DNA from 2 places in the Streptomyces sp. 3N207 genome. Region 1 is predicted to be linked to the other one. Evidence: riboswitches for the same ligand, from Rfam matches in the RefSeq annotation. Region 1 holds a riboswitch; the other holds the start of a gene.

Region 1 (4,583 bases):
CACCCAGGTCATGGACGATGCGCACAGTGGTGGCGGCCTCATGTGGGACTTCGGGCGCACGCTGGTCCGCCAAGCGGTGGCCCATCGCTGAGGGGGCTGCCCCTGGCGGTCGGTTGCGGGCTGCGGGTTGTTCGTGGCTGGTCGCGCAGTTCCCCGCGCCCCTTCGGGGCGCGGGGAACTGCGCCAGCAGAGCAGGGGATCAGCTCTGGCGGGGGAGTTCCTTCCGCACCGTGCGGGCCGCGGTCACCAGGTTTTCCAGTGAGGCCCTGGTTTCGGTCCAGCCGCGGGTCTTCAGGCCGCAGTCAGGGTTGACCCAGAGCCGTTCGGCCGGGATGGCCTCCAGGCCCTTGCGGAGGAGCGCCGCCATTTCCTCGGCTCCCGGGACCCGCGGTGAGTGGATGTCGTACACACCGGGGCCCGCCTCACGCGGGTAGCCGTGGCCGGCCAGTTCGTCCGCGACCTGCATATGGGAGCGGGCGGCCTCCAGGCTGATGACATCGGCGTCCAGGGCGGCTATCGCTTCGATGATGTCGCCGAACTCCGCGTAGCACATATGGGTGTGGATCTGGGTGTCCGGGCGCACACCGCTGGTGGTGAGCCGGAACGCCGCCGTCGCCCACGCCAGATAACCGGGCCGGTCGGCGGTGCGCAGCGGCAGCGTCTCGCGCAGGGCCGGCTCGTCGACCTGAATGACGGCGGTCCCCGCGGCCTCCAGCTCGCAGACCTCGTCGCGCAGCGCCAGGGCCACCTGGCGCGCCGTCTCGGACACCGGCTGGTCGTCCCGTACGAACGACCAGGCGAGCATGGTCACCGGGCCGGTGAGCATGCCCTTGACCGGGCGGGAGGTCAGCGACTGGGCGTACCGCGTCCAGCGGACCGACAACGGCCGCCGGCGCGCGACGTCGCCCGCGAGGATCGGCGGGCGCACATAGCGGGTGCCGTACGACTGGACCCAGCCGTGCCGGGTGGCGAGGTAGCCGGTGAGCTGTTCGGCGAAGTACTGCACCATGTCGTTGCGTTCGGGCTCACCGTGCACCAGCACATCGAGCCCGGCGCGCTCCTGGAAGCCGACCACCTCGCGGATCTCGGCCGCGATCCGCTCCTCGTAGGCGGCCTCGTCGATCCGGCCGGCCCGCAGGTCGGCACGGGCCGCACGCAGCTCGGCCGTCTGCGGGAACGACCCGATGGTGGTGGTCGGCAGCGGCGGCAGACCGAGCCGGGTGCGCTGCGCCGCCGTGCGCTGTGCGTACGGCAGCGCCCGCCGGGTGTCCGCGTCGGCTACGGCGGCTGAGCGGGCCCGTACGGTCTTGTCGTGCGTGAGCGGTGAGGCCGCACGGGAGGCCAGATCGGCGCGGTTGGCGGCGAGCTCGGCGCCGATCGCGCCGGTCCCCTCGGACAGCCCGCGCGCCAGCGTGACCGCCTCGGCCGCCTTCTGCCGCGCGAACGCCAGCCAGCGGGCCACCTGCGGGTCGATATGGCGCTCGGCGCGGGCGTCCAGCGGCACGTGCAGCAGCGAGCAGGAGGCCGCCACATCCACCCGCTCGGCGAGGCCCAGCAGAGTGGCGAGGGTGGCGATGGACCGCTCGTAGTCGTTGATCCACACATTGCGGCCGTCGATCACGCCCGCGACCAGCCGCTTCCCGGGCAGCCCGCCGACCGCGGCGAGCGCGTCCAGGTTGCCGGCGGCCGGGCCCGTGAAGTCCAGCGCCAGGCCCTCCACGGGTGCCTTCGCCAGCACCGGCAGCGCCTCGCCGAGCCGGTCGAAGTAGGAGGCGACCAGCAGGCGGGGCCGGTCGCTGAGCGTACCGACCGCTCGGTATGCCTGTGCTGCCGCCTCCAGCTCGGCAGGCGTACGGTCCTGCACCAGCGCGGGCTCGTCAAGCTGCACCCACTGGGCGCCCGCGGCGCGCAGGTCGGCGAGCACTTCGGCGTAGACCGGCAGCAGCCGCTCCAGCAGTGTCAGCGGCTCGAAGTCGGGGGCGACGCCCGGCGCCGGTTTGGCCAGCAGAAGGTAGGTGACGGGCCCGACGAGCACCGGCCGGGCCGCCCTCAGGCCCAGCGCGAGGGCTTCCTTCAGCTCGGCGGTCTGCTTGCTCGCGTCAGCGCGGAAGACCGTGCCCGGTCCGAGCTCGGGCACCAGGTAGTGGTAGTTGGTGTCGAACCACTTGGTCATCTCCAGCGGCGCGGCGTCCTGCGTGCCGCGGGCCATGGCGAAGTACCCGGCCAACGGGTCCGCCGCCACGGCCTCCCGGTGCCGCTCGGGGAGGGCGCCGACCATGACGGTGGTGTCCAGCATGTGGTCGTAGTACGAGAAATCTCCGGTGGGCACCTCGTGGATGCCCGCCTCCGCCAGCTGCCGCCAGTTGGCGCTGCGCAGTCCGGCGGCCGTGGAGTGCAGGGCCTCGGCGGTGACGCGGCCCTTCCAGTAGCCCTCGATCGCCTTCTTCAGTTCGCGGTTCGGCCCCTGGCGGGGATAGCCGTGCACCGTGGCACGCACCGGTGCGGGCGGGGGAGTGGTGGCCGGGTTCGCTGCTGTCGCTGTCACGCAACTCTCCTTCGCGAGATGTCTCCAGCGCTCCCGGAAGAACGGGACGAGGATGCGAAGGGGGAGACCGCACGGAAGACGGAGCCGACGCGTGGCTGGTGTCCGCCGCCTTGTGCGCTGTGCTCTCCGACCCGCCCTCGAGGTCTCCGGGAGGACCGTACGCGTGTGGACGCGTACGGGCAGCGGGCAGGTCTTCGGACTCGCGGGCGCGCCTGCCGGTCTCCCGGCGGGCACCTACTGGCCGTCGCTTCCCGGACCGTCGGTCCAGTGCGTATGACGGCGGTCGTTCCCACTCACCGCTGCGGGGCAGTCCCGGATTTGCACCGGGTTCCCTCTTACGACGCCTCCCGTCTGGCGGACGGGGCGAACCAGCTGCGCGGCCCAGCATAGCTGGGGGGCCGTCGCGGGAGGGCTGGCCCGCGATTCCCGTGCGGGGTCGCCCCCTGCTGCGCTTGGGCAGTCTGCTCCCCCAGCCTCCGGCCGGGAGGTGCCCCCAGGGCGCAGGGTGGGCAAGCGCAGCACCGGCCACCGGGCCGCACCCGAGGGGCGCCCGCTGCGGGGTGCGGGGTGCGGCCGTCGCGCGGGTGCGGCCGCTTGTGCCCACCCGTTCCGCCCGTTGCGGAACGCCTGCCCACAAGCTAGTTGGCTCAGGGTTCCAGCAGGCGGGACTGCAGCCTGGTGCGGGTGGCGGGGGAGACTTTGAGGGCCTCCGTCAAATAGGTGTCCGCGTCGCCCCAGGTCTCGTCGATGGTGGCGAAGGCCGCGTGGAGGTAGGCGGCGCGGGCGTCGAAGAGAGGGGCGAGGAGTTCCAGGACCTCGGGGGACATTCCGGCCTTGGACTTGCTGCTGCGGTAGATCTTGTAGCGCCGGTGCGGCTGGTTGGACTGGAGGTAGTCCTCCTCGATGGCGGCCCGCTCGACGCCGAGCGCCAGCAGCGTGACGGCGATCGACAGACCGGCCCGGTCCTTGCCCGCGGCGCAGTGCATCAGGGCGGGCACGCTGTCCTCGGCGAGGGCATGCAGGATGCGGCTGTGCTCGGCGGTGCGCTCGCGGATCATGGTGCGGTAGGAGTCGGTCATCCGCTGGGCGGCGAGGCCGTCCCCGAGTATCGCCCGCAGCTGGTCCAGCTCGCCGTCCCGCACCAGCCGCCAGAACTCGGCCCCGTCGGCCGGGTCGGAGAGCGGGAGATTGACGTTGCGGACGCCCGGAAGCTCGATGTCGGGGCCGTCGAGCGCCTGGTCGGTGGAGTTGCGGAAGTCGAAGACCGTGTGCAGTTCGAGCTCGCCGAGGAAGGCGGCGTCCTCCGGCGTCGCGTGTGCCAGGTGCCCGCTGCGGAAGAGCATCCCGCGCCGCACTCGGCGCCCGTCCACCGTCGGCAGACCCCCGACGTCCCGGAAATTCCGTACCCCGGTCAGCACCGTATCGGCGGACTCCACACTCACGCGCGCTCCTAGCATTTGCGACGACCGTCCGTTCGACCATAAGGCATGGATGCCTGAGGCGATCAGCCCTTGGATGCGTGCACCCGACCGTAGCCTGACGGTGACTCAGGGTGATGATGAGGCCGGGTGTGATTCACCCCGTACGCGGCGCCGATCGATGGCGATACAGCCACGCTCACCACCCCCATGCCGCAGTGGTTCGGATGTGAACAATTCCATGAGCATCGGCGGCAGAACGCCGGGCTCGCGGTAGCCTCCGCGTATCGCCCAACTCCCTTTGCACTGCCGCGTATTCGGCTCACGCCCTACATGCGAGGAGTCTGGATTGAGTCACCTGCATTGGCGTGTGCGCGCTCTTGTGGGCGCGTATGCGGTGTCCGTCTACGGCAATTTTCTCAATCTGATCGCGTTGAGCCTGTTCACCTACGAGGTCACGGGGAGCGGTCTCGGTCTGGGCCTGCTCATGGCGCTGCGGTTGTTCGCGGGTGTGCTGGCGGGGCTGGGGGCCGGGGCGCTGGCGGGCAGGGTGGGGCGCAGAGTCCTGATGATCGGTGCGGATCTCGTCCAGGCGGCGGCCATGGTGGTTCTCGCGCTGT
Region 2 (4,583 bases), on a different contig from region 1:
GCCCCAGCAGCCCCACCGTCTGGCCGGGCTGCGGATCCAGGCTCACCCCGTCGACGATCAGCCGCCCCCCTGCCTGCCAGGACACCGAGTGCGCACTCAGGCTCACAGCCCCGCACCTCCGCCTACGCCGTGCGCCCTGCCGCGCCGCCCCCGGTGCAGGATCACCACGAAGGCCGGCACCCCCAGCAGCGAGGTCGCCACTCCGACCGGCAGCTCACGCGGGTCCAGCAGGGTGCGCGCCGCGGTGTCGACCCACACCAGGAAGACCGCGCCCACCAGGGCCGTCACCGGCAGCAGCCGCCGGTGCGCCGGCCCGGTCAGCGCGCGGGCCGCGTGCGGCAGCACCAGCCCCACGAAGCCGATCGCGCCCGACGAGCTGACCAGTACCGCCGTCAGCAGCGCAGTGACCAGCAGCAGCGTCAGCCGCACCCGCCGCACCGGTACGCCCAGCGAGGCGGCGGCCTCCTGCCCGAAGGCGAAGGCGTCCAGCGCGTCGGCCCGCGCCAGGCACACCACCAGCGCCAGCCCCAACGCGCCCGCGCCCAGCGCCACCTCACCCCAGTCGGCCGAGCCCAGCGAGCCCAGCAGCCAGAACAGCACCCCGCGGGTCTGCTCGGCGTCGGCCGAGGTGAAGACGATCAGCGAGGTCAGCGCCGAGAACAGCTGCATTCCGGCGATGCCCGACAACAGCACCCGGTCCGTCGTACCGCCCGAGGTGTGCGCCAGCAGCAGCACCAGCCCGAACGAGAGTGCGGCGCCCGCGAAAGCGCCCGCCGACAACGAGAGGGCGCCGCCGCCCACGCCGAGCACCACCACGGCGACCGCCCCGGTGGAGGCGCCGGAGGAGACGCCCAGCACGAAGGGGTCGGCAAGCGGGTTGCGGAGCAGTGACTGGAGGACGGCGCCGCACAGCCCGAGGCCGGCGCCGCACAGTGCGGCCAGCAGGGCGCGGGGGAGGCGCAGTTCCAAGATGATGCCCTCGCGCAGTGGTGAGACCCCTGCATCGGCGCCGCCCAGTCCTTCTATGACGACCAGCCATACGTCGGTTACGCCGATACGGGCCTGCCCGGCGGTGATGGCCAGGGCCACTGACGCCGCGAGGGCGAGCGCGGCGACCACGCACAGGAGGGCTGCGCCCTGCCCGGTGCGGAGCGCTCCGCTGAGGGGGTGCCCCTGCCTGAAGTTTGCGGGGTGCGGCTTGCGTTGTGGCTGATCGCGCAGTTCCCCGCGCCCCTGACGGGGCGCGTCCGCGTCCCCCGGCTGTGCTTGGGCAGTCTGCGCCAGGGGCGCAGGGTGGGCAAGCGCAGCCCCCGTTGCCGGGTCGGCAGCAGCTTCGGAGCTCCCGCCAGCCCGTTCCCCCCTCACTTCGCCAGCCCCAAATCTCGCAGTCCCCTTGCCACCTTCTCCACTCCCTCCACCGTGCGGATCGAGGGATTCATCGCGGCGCCGGGCAGCAGGATGTAGCGCTTGTGGCGGACTGCCGTCATATGGCGGGTGACCGGGTCGGACTCCAGCTTCCGGATCTTGGCCTTCGCGGTCTCCGCGGTCTGGTTCTTGCGGGTCAGATCGCCCAGCACGATCACATCGGGGTCCCGGTCGGCGACCGTCTCCCAGCCGATCTGCGGCCACTCGTCGTGGGTGTCGTCGAAGACGTTCTTCGCGCCCACCGCGCGGGTGATGATGCCCGGCGCCCCGCAGCAGCCCGCCAGATACGGCGACTCGGAGTTGGCGAACCAGTACATGACGGAGGTGCCGCGCGCGTCGGTGCCCCGGGTGGCCTTCGCCACCCGCGCCTTGAGGCCGGCCACCAGCCGCTCGCCGCGCTTCGGCACGCCGAACGCCTTCGCCAGGTCGCGGATCTCGCCGTAGACGGTGCTCAGCTCCAGCCGGCTGCTGCGCGCTCCGTCGCCGTTGGAGCCGGACTTCTTGGCGCAGTCGGCGGGGGAGAGGTAGGTGGGCACCCCGAGGTCGGCGAACTTGCCGCGCGGGGCGACGCCGCCCTTGTCGAGGGTGGCGGAGAAGGAGGCGGTCACCAGGTCCGGGTCCTTGTCGAGCACCTTCTCCAGCGCGGGGTAACCGTCGGCCAGCCGCGGGACCTTCGCGTTCTCCTCACCGAGCCCCTTCATGACCGGGTCGGTCCAGGTGCCGGTGCCCGCCATCCGGTCGCCCAGCCCGAGAGCGAGCAGGATCTCGGTCGAGCCCTGGTCGAGGGAGACGGCCCGCCGCGGGGGCCGCTGGAGGGTGACGTCCTGCCCGCAGTTGTGCAGCGTACGGGGGTAACCGGGGGCCGCGCCCTTGCCGGACGCCTCCGTCGGGGAGTCCCCGCCGCAGCCGGCGGCGCCCAGGACGAGTGCCAGGGCGAGGCCCGGCACGAGTACGCGGATACGGCGCGGTCGGCGCATGGCCAGGGGTTCCTTCTCCGTCAGAGGCCCAGTCGCGGGGCCCGGCGTGCCACCGTGCCCGGGGCAGTCCGAGCGCGGGTGCCAGCAGGTTTTCGGGCTCGGGACTGTGGGAGCGTGCGCCTTCCCAGGGACGTACGTCCCCAGTGGCCTCGTGCACGCCCCAGTCCCACACCGCTGCGCGTCAGCTCCGGATTCGCACCGGATTCCCTGACCCGTTCAAGGGTTTGACTGGCCGCTGAAACGTACCACGCGGGCGGCATCCCGCAGGAACCGGGAGAAACGACAAAAGGGACCCCGAGGCTTTACCCGGCCCCGGGGTCCTGGGTGCCGCTCGTTCACACGCACCGGCCTGTTGATGGGCGGATCGTTCGGCGATGCCCTTGCGTGGAGCCACTCCACCACGGCGCAGCGTGGATGCGCCGGCTGGGTTCGAACCAGCGTCTCAAGGTCGTCACCGCCCCGGTTGCCGGACGATGAGCGGCGATACTGAGCTTGGAGCGAGAGGTTGAGACTGACGGGCACCCTGTGTTCAGGACAGGGCGACCCGGGGGGTCACACATCAGCTTCAGCTTCAGCTTTGCGCTCCTGGCGCACCCGGTGACCGAAGGTCGCTGAAACCCTGGCCCCGGGGGACCCCGGCCGCCACGTCGTCGAAACGTGCGCCGGGGTGTCTGTGGTGGTGAGATGCCTCCTGGCTGTCAGTCGAAGAGGTAGCCGAAGACGGCGTCCCCGACGCGCTTGTCGGTGACCTCGGTCCCGTTGGCCTCCTCACGGGCGAACTTCACCGCGGCCGCCAGCTTGTCCAGCCGCTCCAGCAGCTCGTTGACCCGTCGTGCGGGCAGGGCGCCGGAGTACTTGACCGTGGTCCAGTAGCCGACGGGGATGTCCTCGTAGTACACCTCGACCTGGGCCGGGTGCTTCTCCGTGGCCTCCGCCTTCACATGGTTGCGCGGCACCTTCTTGGTGCGCACCGTACGGACCTGCTCGGTCTTCCACCAGTCCGTGGAGGGGTCCTTCTCCCACGCCTCCGCGCCGTCCAGCACCGGCAGCTTCCGCAGGAAGGAGCCGAGCTCGCCCAGTTGCTTCTCCAGGAACAGCAGGTAGGAGACCGGCACTTCGGACAGGACGGTGCGTCCGTCGACGACGACGTCCGCACGAGCCGTGAGGTTCGCCCAGTCCTTCGTCGCCGTCACATCGAACAGCCGGGTGAGGATCTTCGCCGTTTCCTTCAGCACATCCTCGGCCTTGACCTGGACCCGCGTCGACTCCGGCGGAAGCTGCTCGCCCTCTTCGTCCTTGGGCTGGTACGTACGCGAGATACCGGCCAGCATCTGGGGCTTCGCCAGCCCGTGCTGTGCCTGCGCCAGGTCCTGGACCACCTTGGACTTGACGCCTTTCTCGACTGCGATGATCTGATTCAGCTTCGCCACGAACGCGAAGCTAGCAGTCCGATCCTCAGCCGTTCCAGGCATTTTGTTCGACGACTTCGTAACAGGCGGGGTCCCACGTCCGAGTGAAAATGGATGTTCGTCAGCTTGGGCCGGGTAGGCCAAGTCAGCTACCGATCCGACGAGCTGGGGGACAGTGACGTTGTCGCAACCCTTCGAACTGCCCGACTTCTATGTGCCCTACCCGGCCCGGCTCAACCCGCACGTCGACCAGGCCCGGACCCATTCACGGGAGTGGGCACGGGAGATGGGGATGCTGGAGGGCTCGGGGATCTGGGACACCGCCGACCTGGACGCGCACGACTACGCGCTGCTGTGCGCCTACACCCATCCCGACGCCGAAGCGGACGATCTGGCGCTGGTCACCGACTGGTACGTGTGGGTCTTCTTCTTCGACGACCACTTCCTGGAGGAGTTCAAGCGCACCCAGGACCGGGCGGGCGGCAAGGCGTATCTGGACCGGCTGCCGCTGTTCATGCCGCTGGAGGACGTCCCGGCGTCCCCGGTGCCCGAACCCACCAACCCCGTCGAGGCGGGCCTGGCCGACCTGTGGGCCAGAACGGTGCCGTCGATGTCGGCCGACTGGCGCGCGCGGTTCGCCGTCAGCACCGAGAACCTGCTCAACGAGTCGCTGTGGGAGCTCTCCAACATCAACATCGGGCGGGTGCCGAACCCGGTCGAGTACATCGAGATGCGGCGCAAGGTCGGCGGTGCGCCGTGGTCGGCCGGGCTG

Evidence for each region. A riboswitch is a leader RNA that binds a small molecule or an ion and turns the genes downstream of it on or off. The one in region 1 is predicted to bind cobalamin.
Region 2: linked by a shared signal. The riboswitch ahead of ACTWP9_RS17895 (ABC transporter substrate-binding protein) and the one ahead of metE (5-methyltetrahydropteroyltriglutamate--homocysteine S-methyltransferase) in region 1 are both predicted to bind cobalamin.

What each region holds. Positions count from the first base shown of each region.
Region 1 is NZ_JBQQBV010000002.1:478,436-483,018, forward strand. Features, by position in the region: gene ACTWP9_RS04895 (aspartate aminotransferase family protein) at 1-91, shown strand, start outside; gene metE (5-methyltetrahydropteroyltriglutamate--homocysteine S-methyltransferase) at 200-2,545, opposite strand; cobalamin riboswitch at 2,714-2,933, opposite strand; gene ACTWP9_RS04905 (tyrosine-protein phosphatase) at 3,193-4,002, opposite strand; gene ACTWP9_RS04910 (MFS transporter) at 4,313-4,583, shown strand, end outside.
Region 2 is NZ_JBQQBV010000010.1:202,895-207,477, reverse strand. Features, by position in the region: gene ACTWP9_RS17905 (ABC transporter ATP-binding protein) at 1-106, opposite strand, end outside; gene ACTWP9_RS17900 (FecCD family ABC transporter permease) at 103-1,119, opposite strand; gene ACTWP9_RS17895 (ABC transporter substrate-binding protein) at 1,362-2,402, opposite strand; cobalamin riboswitch at 2,469-2,650, opposite strand; gene ACTWP9_RS17890 (DUF7873 family protein) at 3,101-3,832, opposite strand; gene ACTWP9_RS17885 (terpene synthase family protein) at 3,993-4,583, shown strand, end outside.